Regions from separate parts of the Bradyrhizobium sp. SZCCHNR1015 genome, predicted to be linked through region 2. Evidence: riboswitches for the same ligand, from Rfam matches in the RefSeq annotation. Region 2 holds a riboswitch; the other holds the start of a gene.

Region 1 (8,545 bases), on a different contig from region 2:
TCGACGCGGTCGCGGCCGCGGCGATGGGACCGGGGCTGTGCATCGCCTATCGCGGCGTCGACGGCGTGATCGTGCAGCGGATCTGCGGCGGCGCGGACGCGCAGGCGGACGATCCGCCCCGCGCCTTCGCGATGCCGTATCGGCGGCTGTTCGAGCCGGGCCGGGAAGCGGCACGGCCGGTCAGGTTTCGCGGCGAGAGGACCGGCGATGCGGTCGTCTGGATCGATGCCGGCGTCATGACCGCGGACGCCTGGCGCGAGCTCGGCCGGCTGCTGCCGGTACTCGGGACGGCGCTGGTGCTGCTGTGCGTGCTGGCCTACGCCGCACTGGCCCGCGCGCTGCGCCCGACGCGGCTGATCCGCGCCGGGCTGGAGCGGATCGCCGCCAACGATCTGTCGGCGCGGCTGCCACCGTTCGACCTCGCCGAGCTCTCGGCGATCCGCGATGCCTTCAATCAGCTCGCCGAGGGGCTGGAGACGGCGCTGGCGCAGCGCGGCGAATTGACCCGGCGCCTGATTGCCCTGGAAGACGACGAACGCCGCCACCTCGCCCGCGAGCTGCATGACGAATTCGGCCAGTCGCTGGCGGCGATCCGGGCGCTCGCAGCGTCGATCCGTCACAGCGCGGCGCAGGATTGCCCCGCTCTGGTCGGCGAATGCGACGGCATCGCGCGCACCGCGAGCGACATGATGGAGCAGTTGCGCGGCGCGCTGATGCGGCTGCGTCCGCCTGACGTCGACGAGCTCGGCCTCGCCGGCAGCCTCGAAGGCCTCGTGGCCGGCTGGAACCGGCGGCAGCACGGCCGCACCGTGTTCGAGATCAGCCTGTCGGGCGACGTCGACCGGCTGCCCGGCATCGTCGCCAGCAACGTCTACCGCATCGCGCAGGAGGCGCTCACCAACGCCGTCAAGCACGCCGGCGCGACGCGCGTGCGATTGCAGTTGACGCTTCAGGACGGGCCGGCCCAGTCGGCGCCCGAGAGCACGACCGTGCTCACCGTCGAAGATGATGGTCCTGCCGGCGACGCGCCCGACAAGCCGGGCATGGGCCTGCTCGGCATGCGCGAGCGCGTCGCCTCCATGGGGGGCCAGATGAGCTTTGCGGCCACGTCCGGCGGCGCGCGCCTCCGCGTCGAGATTCCGCTCCCGGCCCTGCCCGGCCTCTCGCCTGCGCAGCCGGAAACGGCCTACGCGGCATGACGACGCCCGCCGGCACCATCCTGCTGGTCGACGACCATGCCGTGGTCCGCGAGGGCTACAGGTCGATGCTGCAGAAGCAGCCGGGGCTGCGCGTGGTCGCCGAAGCCGCCGATGGCGCCGAAGCCTACCGGCTGTTCAAGGAGGTCAAGCCCGATCTCGTCATCATGGACCTGACGATGCCGGGCGTCGGCGGCATCGAGGGCATCCGCCGCATCCGGCAATGGGATCGCGGCGCGCGCATCCTCGTGTTCACCATGCATGAGAATGCCGGCTTCGCGGTGCAGGCGATCCGCGCCGGCGCCCGCGGCTATGTCACCAAGAGCAGCCCGCCGGAGGCTCTCGTGCGCGCCGTCATGGACGTGCTGGCAGGCCGCATCGCGATCAGCCCCGACATCGATCACGAGCTCGCGCTCAGCCGCCTCTCCGGCGAGCGCGCCGCCGCCGACGTGCTGTCCGCGCGCGAGTTCGAGGTGATGCAGATGCTGCTGGCCGAACGGACGACGGACGAGATCGCGTCCGCGCTGCATCTCAGCCCGAAGACGGTTGCCAACCTGCACTCGCTGATCAAGGACAAGCTCGGCGTCGCCAGCGACATCGAGCTGGTGCGGCTGGCGCTGCGGCAGGGCCTGCTGAGCTGAGCCGGCGGGGCTTACATCCCCGCGAGAAAGCTCAGGAGTCGCCCTGCGGCGTTGCTGCCGCGTCCGACGCCGTGACCGGATCGTCGATCAGGTGAAACGCGCGCCCGAGCCGGCGCTGCACGCTCATCACGGCGCGGTCGACGTCGCTGATCAGGCTGTCGCCGAGAACGACGTGCGGGATCTCCCAGTTGCGGCCGCTGCGCACGTCGAGCGCATGAACCGCCGGCACGCGCGCGGTCTCGCAGCCCGGCTGCGCGCGAAGGTCCTCCTCGACCAGGCGGGTCAGCTCCGCCTGGGTCTTGCCGATGGTCGTTATCGCCGGCATCAGGGCCTGGTCGCGGGCATCAGGCCGAGCCGCTTGGCGATGATGCGATCGACGGTCCGTTTCGGAAGCACCCGCACGATCCATTGCCTCATGGCGTCGGGCGCGATCTCGTAGCGCACCTTGGGCGCCGGCAAGGTCAAGGCGTCGGCCACCCGCGCGGCGATGGTCTCGGCCGGCAGCCCGGACTTGCCGAGATTCAGCATGAAGGCGCGGATCTTCTGCAACGCCGGGAAGAACGGCGAGGCCTGATACGGCGACAGGTCGACCTCGTCGGCCTTGGCCCAGATCGGCGTCTTCACCGCGCCCGGCGCGATGACGATGACGTCGATGCCGAACAGCATCAGCTCACGGCGCAGGCTCTCGGACAGCCCTTCGATCGCATGCTTTGAGGTCGAATACGGCGCCAACAGCGGGTTGCCATTGCGCCCGGCCACCGAGCTGACCATCACGATCCGGCCCCGCTCCCCTTTCATGGCGGGATCCGCTCCGAGCAGCGGCGCGAACGCCTGGGTGGCGATCACCGGGCCGATGACGTTGACCTCCATCTGATGGCGGAACTGCGCGATCGGCAGCTCCGTCACCGGCCCCGCGACGGCGATGCCGGCATTGTTGACCAGGCCGGCGAGCGCCTCGCCGGCGAGAGCCGCCCGCACCTCCTGCGCGGCCGCCTTCACCGCCGCCTCGTCGGTCACGTCGAACAGCAGCGGCGTGAAGTTGGCGCCGAGCTCGCTGCGCAGACGGTCTGCATCGGCCTGCTTGCGAACGCTGCCGAACACGCGAAAGCCGCGCGCGAGCAGGTGCTTCGAACAGGCGAACCCGATGCCGGTGGATGCGCCGGTGATGACGACGGATTTCATGGGGACCTCAACGATTTGCGCGGCGATTATCGCACGGGATGCGGCAAGATGCTGGCGCTGATTTTTCGCGTGAGGTCATCACCCGCCGAGCCTGCCCCGGAACAACGGAATACGGCACGCAACGCACGGCGCGTCGGCAAAACGGCCGCGGCAAGAATCGGATTTAAGTTTCAATGCTTGGGAGGATGAGAGCTGACGTGAGATCGAGGGCAGCGACCAAACTGGATGAAGGAAGGTTTGTGACCTTATGAGATCGTTAACCTTTCCGCCTCGCTCGCCTGTCTTCGCCGGGTCTGCAAGGAAGTGATCGCACCTCATTCCATCGATTGTCCGGCGAATCTCCGAAACGCCGGGCTCCGACCCGTCTTCCCTCTATGCGTATCGTCTTAATTTTCCGTATCCGTGTTTCCCCGGAGTACTACGCCCTCCGCCCCTAACGCATTGTTATCGCCCGTGCCGAAAACTGCCCCGGCCGAAAGCCTTGCAGCGGATCCCACACGCGTTGCTGTCGCTCCGGCAATCCGGACCAACGAGCGCGATCGTGTCACAGCCAGAACAGCTTCCGCTTTCAGAAAACTCCATCATCACCGAACTCGAAGAGGCCGTCCGCAGCGGCTCCTCGGCGAAGCGCGTCAACACGCTGCGCCAGGTCACCAACCTGTTCCTGCATGACGGCGAACGCCTCAGCGAGGACCAGATCAAGGTGTTTGACAACGTGCTGTGCATGCTGGTCTCGCGGGTCGAGACCCGCGCGCGGGCCGAGCTCAGCAAGCATCTCGCGCCGGTCGACTATGCGCCCGTCGAATTGATCCAGCAGCTCGCCCGCGACGACGAAATCTCGGTGGCCGAGAACGTGCTGATGCACTCGAGCCGGCTCACCGAGCATACGCTGGTGGAGGTCGCGGCGACCAAGGGCCAGGATCACCTGATGGCGATCTCCAGCCGCCCGCATCTGACCGAGGCGGTGACCGACATCATCGTCGACCGCGGCGAGCGCCGGGTCATCCGCAAGCTTGCCAACAACCAGACCGCGCGCTTCTCCGAGACCGGCTATTCCGGGATGATGGCGCATGCCGAGGACGACGACGAATTGTCCGAGATCATCGGGCTGCGCATCGACCTGCCCACCAAGCATCTGCGCGACCTCCTGCGCCGCGCAACCGAAGCCGTGCGCGCCAAGTTGATGGCCTCGGCGCCGCCGGCGTTGCAGCAGGAGATCAAGAAAATCCTCAAGGCAATCGCCGACGTTGCGCGCAGCGACGGCGGCCTGATCGGGCGCGACTTCACGCTGGCCGAAGAGGCCGTCAAGCGCATGAAGGGGCTGAACGAGCTCAACGATGCCGCCATCGCCTTCTTCGCCGAGACCCGCCGCTTCGGCGAGGTGTCCGCCGCACTCGGCCTGCTCAACAACGTCCCGACCGAGATGATGGCCAAGGTGCTGGAGGGCCCGCGCACCGACATCGTGCTGATCCCCTGCCGTGCCGCCGGGCTGGCCTGGTCGGTGGTGGCGAAGATCCTGACCCACCGGCCGATCAAGCACGCCATCGACAGCGACACGCTGAAGCTCGCGGAACGCGACTATTCCCGCCTGTCCCTCGACACCGCCCAGCGCACCCTGCGGTTCTGGATGGTGCACAACAAGGTCGAGAAGTAAGCGGCGCTCGCAAGCGATTCGCGCCGGAATTGATTCGCGCCTCACATCCCGCTGTCGTCCCTGCGAACGACAGCTGTGGGGCGTCGCGGGCGCCGGGTATCTCACGCCGAACGCGGCGGCCGAGAGAGTTCGCCACACGCAATCCACTCCAGCGCGTTATCGCCAGGAGATCACCGGGCGCCGGATTGACTTTGGTGCGCCCGCACTCCTACGGTGACGGCGACGGTGCCCCTCGACCGGGGCTCAATAGGGAATGCGGTGCCGGATGCGTCTCGCAAGGGACGTGACCGAAGGCCGCAGCTGCCCCCGCAACTGTAAGCGGCGAATCTCGCGTCAGAGGCCACTGGGAAATCTCGGTCCCGGGAAGGCGACGTGGAGGTGACGACCCGCGAGCCAGGAGACCTGCCGTCAGCCGTGGTCACACGCGAGGATGCCGGTCGGGGCGTTATTGGCATCGTTTTCAGGCAGGCCTGCAAAGGCGTGCATGAGACCTCGTTCGCGGTGACGTGCCACTGACGTCATGCCGAGGTCACTCGTGTCTCCCGTTCCCCATGCCAGGCGCCGTCGCGCCCTTCTGTCGTCGTTCTGCCTCCTCTCGTCGTTCGCGCTGCTCGGTCCCTCCCCCGCAACGGCGCAGCAATCCGCCTCGCCCGATCTGCTGCCGCCGGTCGAGGTCGACCCGCCGCACCGGCCGATCGCTCCGAAACCGGCCATCCCCCGCAGAGCCGGCAACGCCGCGCATCAACAGATGCCGGCGGCAAAGCCGGAATCGCCGGCCAGCCCGCCCGTCGCGGTCAGCCCGGCCGGCATCGTGACGCCGGTCGCCAACGTCGCGAATGCGATCACGGTGGTGACCGACAAGGACATCGCCGCGCAGCAGGCCCGCACGGTGCCGGACATCCTGAGCACCGTCCCCGGATTGAACGTCGTGCAGGCCGGCGGCCCGGGCGGCCAGACCAACGTCTTCATGCGCGGCACCAATGCCAACCACACCAAGCTCATCATCGACGGCATCGACGTCGGCGACGTCACCAACAGCAACGGTGCGTTCGATTTCGCGCATCTGCTCGCCGCCGACATCCAGCAGCTCGAGGTGCTGCGCGGGCCGCAGAGCGGGCTGTACGGCTCCGATGCGATCGGCGGCGTGATCTCGGTGATCACGCGCAAGGGCGACGGCCCGGCGCGGGCGACCGCCTCGGTCGAGAGCGGGTCGTTCAAGACCTTCAACCAGTCGGCCGGCGTCAGCGGCTCACAAAGTAATGTCAACTACGCGGTCAATGTCGCGCATCTGCACGCCGGCGACGTGCCGGTGACGCCGTGGCAGCTGCTCCCGGCGGGGCAGAAGGCGATCGGCAACGTCTACGACAACGTGACCGCCTCGTCCAAGATCGGCTTCGATCTCAACGAGGCCTGGACGTTGAACTCGGTGATTCGATACACCGACGCCACGCTGCTGTTCACGGGCGACAGCGGCTTTCCGAGCGTTCCCGATGCTATCAGGAGCAACCACACCGTCCACCAGCTGGCGACGCGCGAGGAAGCCGTGTGGTCGCTGCTCGGCGGCCGCGTCAGGAACTATTTCGGCGTCAACTACGTGAACAACTGGTCGTCCGATCTGACGGCCGGCAATCCCGTGGACGCGATCGCGACCGGCGAGCGCATCAAATATGACTGGCACGCGGTGACCGAACTGGCGCCGCACAACAATCTCGTCGTCGGCCTCGAGCGGCAGACCGAGCGGCTGAAAACAACTGATCTTTCCGCCGAGAACGGCAACAAGGCCGGCTTCATCGAGCTGCAGACGGAGTTCGCCAAACGCTGGTTCGTGGTGGCGAGCCTGCGCAACGACGTCAACGACCAATTCGGCGGCCATGGCACCTACCGGATCGCGCCGGCGGTGATCCTGCCGGTGACGGAGACCAAGCTGAAGGCGAGCTACGGCACCGGCTTCAAGGCGCCGACCTTGAGCCAGCTGCACCAGGATTTTCCGGCCTTCAACTTCTTCGCCAATCCCAACCTGAAGCCGGAGCAGAGCACCGGCTACGACGCCGGCTTCGAACAGCCGCTGTTTTCGGATCGCATCCGCTTCGGCGCGACCTACTTCCACAACAGCATCACCAACCTGATCAATTTCAACGCGACCTTCACCTCCTACGCCAATGTCGGCCTCGCGACCACCGAAGGCACCGAGAGCTTCGTGACGGCTGATCTCACCGACCGGATCTCGCTGCGTGCAGACTACACCTTCACCCGCGCGGTCGATGCGGCCACCGGCCAGCAGCTATTGCGGCGGCCGAAGGAAAAATGGAGCGCCACCGCGACCTGGCAGCCGATCGATGCGCTGCGCCTGTCGGCCACCGTGCTGAGGATCAGCGACTGGCTCGATGTCAGCCGCGACGGCATGACCACCGGCCTGGTCGCGCCCGGCTATACGGTCGTCAACCTGCGCAGCGACTACGCGCTGTCCAACCAGGTCAAGCTGTTCGGCCGGATCGATAACCTGTTCAACCGTCACTACCAGAACCCGACCGGATTCCTCGCGCCGGGCTTCGGCGTGTTCGGCGGCCTCCGGGTGGCGAGCTCCGGTGTGCAGTGACGCTGCCGACCAACCTCCCGGCGGCTGACAGAAGCTGCCGAAATGGACTACAATCGCAATAGAAGGAGATGTTCCATGACTCTCGACGTTCTCGCCCGATCTGGTTCCGGGGCTCGCCTCGCGCCCGTTCCGCAACGGCATGCCGCTGCGTTCTGCTTCGCGCTGCTGACAGCGGCCTGCGCGCTGGCGAGCTTCGTGTTCGCCTGCGCGACGCCGTTTGCGGCCTTCGCCGTGATCGCCGCCGCCATGCTGCCGCTGCGCATGGCGCTGCCGGTGATGCTCGGCGCCTGGCTGGTCAACCAGGGCGTCGGCTTCGGCGCGCTGCACTATCCGGTCGATGCCAACACGCTGGCCTGGGGCGCCATGATCGGCGTCGCGGCGCTCAGCGCCACCGTCATAGCCCGCATGGCGCTGGCGGCCTTGCGCACGGCACCAGCGCCGGCCGCGTTTGCCGTCGCGCTCCTCAGTGCCTACGCCGCCTATGAGCTGGTGCTGCTGGCCGCCACGCCCGCACTCGGCGGGGCCGCAAGCTTCGCGCTCCCGATCGTCGCCCGCCTCGGCCTGACCAGCGCCGCCTGGCTGGTCGGCCTCGTCGCGGTCAGTGAGATCGTCCGCCTGCTGACCCCACTGGTCTCGCGCCGCGCGGCCTCCTGACCGGCGACCATCTCCTAGCCACCAAACAAAAACGGCGGGCCTCGGCCCGCCGTTCTCATATCCGATCGTCGTCGCAAGCTCAGTTCTTGCTCTTGTCGACCAGCGCGCCCTTCTTGATCCAGGGCATCATGTCGCGCAGGCGGGCACCGACTTCCTCGATCGGGTGCTGGGCAAGCTTGGCGCGGGTCGCCTTGAACGAGGTCTGGTTGACCTTGTTCTCCAGCATCCAGTCGCGCGCGAAGCGGCCGGACTGGATGTCGTCGAGCACGCGCTTCATCTCGGCCTTGGTCTCCGGCGTGATGATGCGCGGGCCGGTGACGTACTCGCCGTACTCGGCGGTGTTGGAGATCGAGTAGTTCATGTTGGCGATCCCGCCTTCATAGATCAGGTCGACGATCAGCTTGACCTCGTGGAGGCACTCGAAATAGGCCATCTCCGGCGCGTAGCCGGCCTCGGTCAGCGTCTCGTAGCCGGCCTTGATCAGTTCGACCAGGCCGCCGCACAGCACCGCCTGCTCGCCGAACAGGTCGGTCTCGCACTCTTCCTTGAAGGTGGTCTCGATGATGCCGGCGCGGCCGCCGCCGATCGCCGAGGCGTAGGACAGGCCGAGGTCATGGGCGTT
Region 2 (8,545 bases):
TGCGCCGCGAGTGCATCCAACGTTGTGTCCACATCGGTCTCATAAGAGAGGCCGCTGGTCGTCGCACCGAGGCCGCGCAGCCAATGGCTGCGCAGGCCATCGTCGGCGAACAGACTATGCACGTAGCAGCCGGCTACCAGGCCATCAGGCGCGATGGCGCCATCGCGACGACCGTCGGAGAAGGTCAGGAAGGGGCGCTGTGTCGCTGGTCCCTCCGTGCGGCCGATGTGCATCTCGTAGCCGCGGAACGGCAATTGACCGTCCATCAGCGTGCCCTGGACCTCGCGCAACGCCTTGTCATCCGTCAGGGTCGTTTCGACGTCGAGCAGCCCAAGTCCCGTGACGGAACCAGATGCCCCCTCGTGTCCGTCGGGATCGCTGATCATGCGTCCGAGCATCTGATAGCCGCCGCAGATGCCGAGCACGCGGCCGCCGCGGCGCAGATGCGCGATGAGATCGATGTCCCAGCCGGCGTCACGCAGGGCTGCGAGATCGGCGATCGTCGCCTTCGAGCCCGGCAGGATCACGATCGATGCGTCGCCGGGAATTGGCGTGCCCGGCCGCAGGAACTGCAGATCGATTCCATCTTCCAGTCGCAACGGATCGAACTCGTCGAAATTGGAAATGCGGGGGTAGGCGAGGATGACGACCTTCGGCCGTTGTCCTCCCGATGATCCGCGTTCAGCCAGTCCGAGCGCATCCTCGGCGGGCAGGCGGCGCGCATCGGAAAAATGCGGAATGAGCCCGAGCGACGTCCAGCCCGTCCGCTGCGCGATCTCGTTGATGCCCGACGCGAATAACGCCGGATCGCCGCGGAACTTGTTGACGAGGAAACCCGCGATGCGTGCGGCATCCGCGGGCGCGATCACCGCCTGGGTGCCGACCAGGCTCGCAATGACGCCGCCGCGGTCGATGTCGCCGATCAGCACCACCGGAATCTGCACCGCCTGGGCAAAACCCATGTTGGCGATATCGCCGGCGCGCAGGTTGATCTCGGAGGCGGAGCCGGCGCCTTCGACCAGCACGATGTCGGCATCGGCAGCCAGATGGTGAAAGCTCTCGAGCACCGTATTCATCAATTGCGGCTTCATCGCCTGATAGGCCGATGCCTTGGCGTTGCCGATCACGCGGCCCTGCACCACGACCTGCGACCCGATCTCGCTCTGCGGCTTCAGCAGCACCGGGTTCATGTGCACCGTCATCGGCCGCCGCGCCGCGCGCGCCTGCAGCGCCTGGGCGCGGCCGATCTCGCCGCCATCCGTGGTGACGGCGGCGTTGTTCGACATGTTCTGCGGCTTGAACGGCGCCACTTTTAGGCCGCGCAAGGTCAGCGCACGCGCGAGCCCCGCGACGATCAGCGATTTGCCGACGTCGGAGCCGGTGCCCTGGAACATGATGGCGCGCGCGCTCATGAGCCTAGTACTCGATGCCTTCCTGCGCCTTCACGCCGGCCGCGAAATGATGCTTCACGAGGTTCATCTCGGTGACGAGATCGGCGGCCTCGATCAGCTCCGGCTTGGCGTTGCGGCCGGTGACGACGACGTGCAGATCGGGACGGCGCCCTGCGAGCGTGGCGACGACGTCGGCGATATCAAGATGATCGTAGCGCAGCGCGATGTTGAGCTCATCGAGGACGAGCAGCCGGATCGACGGATCCGCCATCAGCTCCTTTGCCTTGGCCCAGGCGCGCTCGGCCGCGGCGACGTCGCGCGCGCGATCCTGGGTTTCCCACGTAAAACCTTCGCCGAGCGTGTGCCACGACACCTGGTCGCCGAACGTCTCGATGGCCTTGCGCTCGCCGGTCTCCCACGCGCCCTTGCCGAATTGCACGACGCCAATGCGAAAGCCGCGGCCGATCGCGCGCAGCATCAGGCCCCACGCCGCCGTCGATTTGCCCTTGCCCTTGCCGGTGTGAACGATGAGCAGGCCCTTCTCCACGGTCTTGGAGGCGACCTCGGCATCCTGCACCGCCTTGCGGTTCTCCATCTTCGCCTTGTGGCGGGAATCGTCGGCGCTTTCGGTCACGGGCATGTTCTCCTTGTCACTTCAAAGTCAGCGGCAGTCCTGCCGCCATCAGGATCACGCGATCGGCCACGGCCGCGACGTCCTGGTTCAGTCGACCCTGGGCGTCGCGAAAGGCGCGCGCCAGCGCATTGTCCGGCACGATGCCCAGCCCGACTTCGTTGGACACGGCCACGATGGGGCCATTCGCGCTCCTGAGCGCATCGATCAGCTCGGCACATCTGGCCGGTACGTCCATGTCGGCGAGCATCACATTGCTGAGCCAGAGCGTCAGGCAATCGATCAGCATCGGCGTGCCCGAATCTCCATGTGCCCGGACGAGGCTAGCGAGATCATGCGAGGTCTCCAGCGTCTGCCATCCCTCGGTGCGGCGCGCCTTGTGCTGGGCGATCCGGTCGGTCATTTCGGCGTCGAACGCCTGCGCCGTCGCAACATAGGTCCAGGGCGGCGGAAGGGCGGTGACGAGCGCCTCGGCATGGCGGCTCTTGCCCGAGCGCGCGCCGCCGAGCACCAGCGTCAGGCGCGGCAGGACGGGGTGCGGCGGGGCAGGGGCCATGGGGACGATTCCGATTGACGGGCTTTGGCGCGACCCGTATCTAACAGATGACGGTTCTCCGAAAGGAGAGATTTAGGGAACACGGTGCGGGTTCTTGACCCAAGGCCGTGGCTGCCCCCGCAACTGTAATCGGCGAGTGTGAGGCCAAGACACCACTGGGAAACCGGGAAGGTGGCCTGATGCAGCGACCCGAGAGCCAGGAGACCTGCCGTCGACATTGCTGTTGGCCGACCCGTCGCGCGGGGAGTCGCGATGCTGGTTCTGATCCCGCCGGGATGGGCGGGATGCCGTCGGATGCAGCGCATCGTCCGGTCCTCTGGGGAGCCGGCAAGCGACGGAGACGGCCATGAAGTTGACCCGTACCACGACCTTTGCAGCCGCGAGCCTGTTGCTGCTCGCCGCCGATCCCGCCTTCGCGCATCACATGATGGGCGGCAAGCTGCCGCAGACGTTTGCGCAGGGGATGCTGTCCGGCCTCGGCCATCCCATCATCGGAATCGACCATCTGGCGGCGATCGTGGGCGCAGGCATCGTTGCAGCTCTTCTGGGCCGCGGCTTCGCGCCGGTGCTCGCCTTCACCACCGCGATGATCGCGGGCGTCGGCCTGCATGTGGCCAAGGCCAACATCCCCGCTGCCGAGCTGCTGGTCGGCCTGACCACCGCCGTGGTTGGGCTGGTGGTGGTGATGCGTGGGCGTTTCGGCGTGTTGCCGGTTGCCGGCCTGTTCGCCGTGACCGGCCTCGTCCACGGATATGCGCTGGGTGAATCGATCGTCGGCGCCGAGAACTCTCCGCTTGGAGCCTATCTCGCCGGGCTGCTCGTGATCCAGACCGTCATCGCGGCCGGTGCGTTCCTCGGCACCAGGCTGCTGTCGGCGAAGGCCAAGGCGGCTGCGCCGCTGGCGCTGCGGCTCGCGGGCGCTGCCATCGTGCTGGTGGGCGGCGTTGCCGCCGCAACGGCCGCCGGCGTGATCGGCTGATTGATGATCGCATCGGAGACTGGAGAGACGACGCTGTTCGTCTGCGTCACCTGCCGCACGCAGGCGCCTGAAGCTGCGCCGCCGGACGAGCCGCGGGCCGGTGCCCGTTTGCTCGCAGCCATCGAGACGGTGCCGGCCGCGCAGCGCGCCGGCGTCACCGTTGTCGGTGTCGAGTGCCTGTCGAACTGCAATCGTGCGTGCACGGTTGCGGTGACAGCGCCGGGCAAATGGACCTATGTGCTCGGCGCGCTCGATCCGGATCTGCATGCGCGGGATGTGCTGGCATTCGCGCAGCTGCATCAGCGCCATGATGCGGGCCTGCCGGCCTGGCGCGAGCGCCCGGAATACATCCGCAAGAACACCGTCGCGCGCGTGCCTGCGCTGTCGGCGCCACGCTGAAACCGAGAGATCGCATCGCCATGACGAAGTCGTTCGCCAAGACGCCTTGCACCATCGTCACCGGTTTTCTCGGCGCCGGCAAGACGACGCTGGTGCGCAATCTGATCGAGACCGCGAACGGCCGCCGGCTCGCCATCATCGTCAACGAGTTCGGCGACGTCGGCATCGACGGCGACATCCTGAAGGGCTGCGGCGTGCCGGACTGTCCGGAGGATCGCATCGTCGAGCTGTCGAACGGCTGTCTGTGCTGCACCGTCGCCGACGATTTCGTGCCCGCGCTCAGGAGCCTGCTGGATCAGAAGGAGCCGCCGGAGCATATCGTGATCGAGACCTCGGGGCTGGCGCTGCCGAAGCCGCTGGTGCAGGCCTTCAACTGGCCCGAGATCGCGACGCGTGTCACGGTCGACGGCGTCGTGGCGGTCGTCGACGGCCCGGCGGTGGTTGCGGGCCGCTTCGCCGACGATCCGGAAGCGCTCGCGGCGCAGCGCGCCACCGATGCCTCGCTCGATCACGACAACCCGCTGGAGGAGGTCTACGAGGACCAGCTGCTGTGCGCCGATCTCGTCGTGATGAACAAGAGCGATCTGATGAGCGAGGAGCAGCGCAAGGATGTCGCCGCCGAGATCGCCGCCAAGGTGCAGCGCGCGGTCAAGGTGATCGCGACCGAGCATGGCAGGCTGTCGGCGTCGGTGCTGCTCGGGCTCGGCGCCGCAGCGGAGGACGATCTCGCCGCCCGGCCGTCGCATCACGACAACGAGGCCGAGCATGATCACGACGATTTTGAGAGCTTCGTGCTCGACGTCCCGGCGCAGGCCTCACCCGATGCGCTCGTCGACCGGATCGCGGCCGCCGTCGATGCGCATGATGTCTTGCGGGTGAAAGGGTTCGTGGAAGTTGCCGGCAAGCCGCTGCGCCTCCTGGTGCAGGCCGTGGGCAGCCGCATTCAGCACCAGTTCGAGCGCCCGTGGCGCTCGGGCGAATCGCGGCAGGGGCGGTTGGTGATCATCGGCGAGCGCGGCCTCGATGCCGCCGCCATCCAGAGCCTGATCACAGGGTAGGCGTCACCGATGCACCTGCTGGCGACAACGGGCGGGGATCTCGACGACCTCGAACAGGCCGTGGATCTTGCGCAGTCGCCGGCCGAGATCGTCGTGCTGTCGTTCTCGGACACCGACCTGTCGGCGTTGGCCGAAGCCTGGACCGCGACGTCGACCGAGCTGCCCAGCCTGCGCCTCGCCAGCCTGAAGCGGCTGAAGCATCCGATGTCGGTCGATCTCTATGTCGACCGCGTCGTGCTCGGGGCGCGCGCCGTCGTCGTGCGTTGTCTCGGTGGGCTCGACTATTGGCGCTACGGGCTGGAGCGCATCGCGTCGACCTGCCGCAGCAGCAACATTCTGTTCGCGGCGCTGCCGGGCGATGATCGCGCCGACGACCGGCTCGATGCGCTCTCGACCTTGCCGCACGACGCGACGTCGCGGCTTTACGGCTATCTGCACGAGGGCGGCGTCGGCAATGCGCGCGAGGCGCTGCGTTATCTCGCGCGCCTGCTTGGCCGTGACGCGCCGTTTGCCGAGCCGATCGCGATCGGTCCGATCGTCGGCTTTACGCGCGACCGCGGCGCGGTCGGCATCGATGACCTCTGCAGCCACGATGATGCACGGCCGAGCGCGCTGATCGTGTTCTACCGTGCGAGCCTGCTCGCCGCCGATACGGCCGGGATTGCGGAATTGATGCGTTCGATCGAAGCCGAAGGGCTGGCGGCGGTCGCGGTCGCGGTGACCAGCCTGAAGGATCCCAGCATCGGCGATGCGCTGGCGCGACTGGTCCGGCACCGGCGTCCTGCGGTCATCTTGAACGCGACCGCGTTCTCGGCGCAGCGTGAGGACGGCACAACGGCGCTCGACCTCGCGGACGCGCCGGTTCTGCAGATCATCCAGGCGCAGAGCACCGAGGACGCGTGGGCTTCCTCGGCGCGTGGACTGTCGCCGACGGACCTTGCGATGAATGTCGTGCTGCCGGAGCTCGACGGCCGGCTGCTGGCGCGCCCGATTGCGTTCAAGGGTGAGGCGCCGGCGGACGAGCGTCTGCAGTTCAGCGCGATGCGTTATGTGCCTCAACAGGACCGTATTGCTTACGTCGCCCGGCTCGCGGCGCGATGGGCGCAATTGCGCGCGCTGCCGGCCAGCGAACGGCGCGTGGTGCTGATGCTGTCCGATTATCCGGCGCGCGGCGGCCGCCGCGGCTATGCGGTCGGTCTCGACACCAGCGCAAGCGCGGCCGCGATCGCGCGGCTGTTGGCGGACAGCGGGTACGACATCGGCCGCGCAGCGCCGATCGCCGACGACATCGAAGCGCTGCTGCGGGACCAGGCAGATGAGCTCGTCGTGCCGCTCGCGACCTATCGGTCCGCGCTGGCGCTGTTGCCGGATGATCTGCAGCGCGCCTTGCACGATACCTGGGGAGAGGCGGATGTCGACCCGGCATTCCGGGATGGCGCGTTCCGTTTCCCGGTGCTGCGTACAGGAAAACTTCTGATTTTGTTGCAGCCGGATCGTGGCCATCGCGCCGACCGCAAGTCCGGCTATCACGACACCAGCGTGCCGCCGCGGCACGCTTTCGTCGCGCTCTACGCGCATCTTCGTGAGGCCGAGCGGATCGATGCGCTGATTCATCTGGGTGCGCATGGCACGCTGGAATGGCTGCCGGGCAAGGCGCTGGCGCTGTCGAACGTGTGCTGGCCGGAGGCCGTGCTGGGCCCGTTGCCGGTGATCTATCCCTTCATCGTCAACAATCCCGGCGAAGCGATGCAGGCCAAGCGGCGGTTGTCGGCACTGACGCTCGGGCATCTGACGCCGCCGCTGTCGCATGCCGGCCTGCACGGACCCTTGCTGGAGCTGGAGGGGCTGGTCGAGGAGTATGCCGAGGCGGATGGTCTCGACAAACGCCGCTTGAAGCTGCTCGAGGAGGAGATCGTCGCGCGGGCCTGGCAGAGCGGCTTGGCCGCCGATTGCGGGCTCGACCGTGCCATGGCCGGACGCGAGGCGATCGCGCAGCTCGATGCGCAGCTCTGCGACATCAAGGAGCTCGCGGTGCGTGACCGCCTGCACGTGTTCGGGCAGGCGCCCGACACGGCGGCGACCGGCCTGTTGGCCGATGCGATCATTGCGGCCGCGGGACAGGCGGCAGCAACTATCGATCGCGCCGACATCGCAGCCCGGATTGACGGGAGCGCGGCGGCCGAGCGCAGCGCGTTGCTCGCCGCGCTCGATGGCCGGCGCGTCGCCGCCGGTCCCGCCGGCGCGCCGAGCCGCGGCCGTCTCGACGTGCTGCCCACGGGCCGCAATCTGACCGCGATCGACCCGCGCGCGATTCCGACCCGCACTGCGGCTCTGGTTGGCCAGCGCGCCGCCGACGAGGTGATCCGGCGCTATCTGCAGGACCATGGCGACTATCCGCGCGCGCTCATGCTCGATCTCTGGGCGTCAGCATCGCTGCGTACCGGCGGTGACGATCTGGCCCAGGCCTTGGCTTATCTCGGCGTGCGGCCGCGCTGGGATCTCAACTCCAATCGCGTCACGGGCGTCGATGTGCTGCCGTTGGCGATGCTCGATCGCCCGCGCATCGATGCGACGCTGCGGATCTCGGGGCTGTTCCGCGACCTGTTCGAAGCGCAGATCGCGCTGTTCGATCTCGCCGTGCAGAAGGTGGCGGCGCTCGACGAGGACGATGCCGACAATCCGCTGGCCGCGGCCCGGCGGCGTGGCGAGAGCCTGGCGCGCGTGTTCGGCGGCGCGCCCGGCAGCTACGGCGCCGTTGCCGCCGATCTCGCGCTCGGGATGGACTGGACGAGCCGGTCGCAGCTCGGCGAGGCGTATCTTGAGAGCACCGCTTACAGTTTCGGCGGAGCGCATGACGGCGTGTCGGCCTCCGACACGTTTCGCGCCCGCGTCCGCAGCGCCGATGCCCTCGTGCATCCGCAGGACGATCGTGAGCGCGACCTGCTCGATGGCGAGGAGGTCGCCGATTTCGCCGGAGGTTTTGCCGCCGCCGCAGCGTCGCTTGGCGCGTCGCCCGCGCTGCTGCATCTCGACACCAGCCGTCCGGAGGCGCCGACGGCGCGGAGCTTCAGCGAGGAGATTGCCCGCGTGGTCCGCGGCCGTCTCGCCAATCCGCGGTGGATCAACGGAATGCTCGCTCACGGCTATCGCGGCGTGGCCGAGATCGCGCAGGGCGTCGACGCGCTCTATGCCTTTGCGGCCACCTCCGATGCCGTCGCCGAGCACCTGTTCGATCTGGCGCATGGCGCGCTGCTGCGTGACGAAGCTGTGCTGGACGGCATGGTCGCGCGCAATCCTGCGGCCGTCGCCGCGATCGTCTCGCGGTTCGAGGATGCGCTGCGCCGGCGGCTTTGGGTGCCGCGCCGCAATGCGGTCGCTGACGAGATCGTGCAGGCTCGCGCGCGCCTCACGCAAAAGGAGAGCGTGTCGTGAGCGCCGCGGTCGAGATCAAGGGCTGGTGTCCGGGCGCGCGGCGTCCGATGCCGAGCGGCGACGGGTTGATCGTTCGCGTCCGGCCGCATGGCGGCGCGC

The links. A riboswitch is a leader RNA that binds a small molecule or an ion and turns the genes downstream of it on or off. The one in region 2 is predicted to bind cobalamin.
Region 1: another riboswitch for cobalamin. It lies ahead of QX128_RS32380 (TonB-dependent receptor domain-containing protein); the one in region 2 lies ahead of QX128_RS23415 (HupE/UreJ family protein).

What each region holds. Positions count from the first base shown of each region.
Region 1 is NZ_JAUEYW010000028.1:15,759-24,303, reverse strand. It holds gene QX128_RS32405 (sensor histidine kinase) at 1-1,199, shown strand, start outside; gene QX128_RS32400 (response regulator transcription factor) at 1,196-1,837, shown strand; gene QX128_RS32395 (hypothetical protein) at 1,869-2,162, opposite strand; gene QX128_RS32390 (SDR family oxidoreductase) at 2,162-3,019, opposite strand; gene QX128_RS32385 (DUF2336 domain-containing protein) at 3,561-4,673, shown strand; cobalamin riboswitch at 4,880-5,098, shown strand; gene QX128_RS32380 (TonB-dependent receptor domain-containing protein) at 5,209-7,269, shown strand; gene QX128_RS32375 (hypothetical protein) at 7,345-7,923, shown strand; gene ilvC (ketol-acid reductoisomerase) at 8,003-8,545, opposite strand, start outside.
Region 2 is NZ_JAUEYW010000014.1:39,783-48,327, reverse strand. It holds gene QX128_RS23430 (cobyric acid synthase) at 1-1,412, opposite strand, end outside; gene cobO (cob(I)yrinic acid a,c-diamide adenosyltransferase) at 1,417-2,025, opposite strand; gene cobU (bifunctional adenosylcobinamide kinase/adenosylcobinamide-phosphate guanylyltransferase) at 2,042-2,578, opposite strand; cobalamin riboswitch at 2,613-2,806, shown strand; gene QX128_RS23415 (HupE/UreJ family protein) at 2,925-3,557, shown strand; gene QX128_RS23410 (DUF1636 domain-containing protein) at 3,561-3,956, shown strand; gene cobW (cobalamin biosynthesis protein CobW) at 3,977-5,014, shown strand; gene cobN (cobaltochelatase subunit CobN) at 5,024-8,446, shown strand; gene cobG (precorrin-3B synthase) at 8,443-8,545, shown strand, end outside.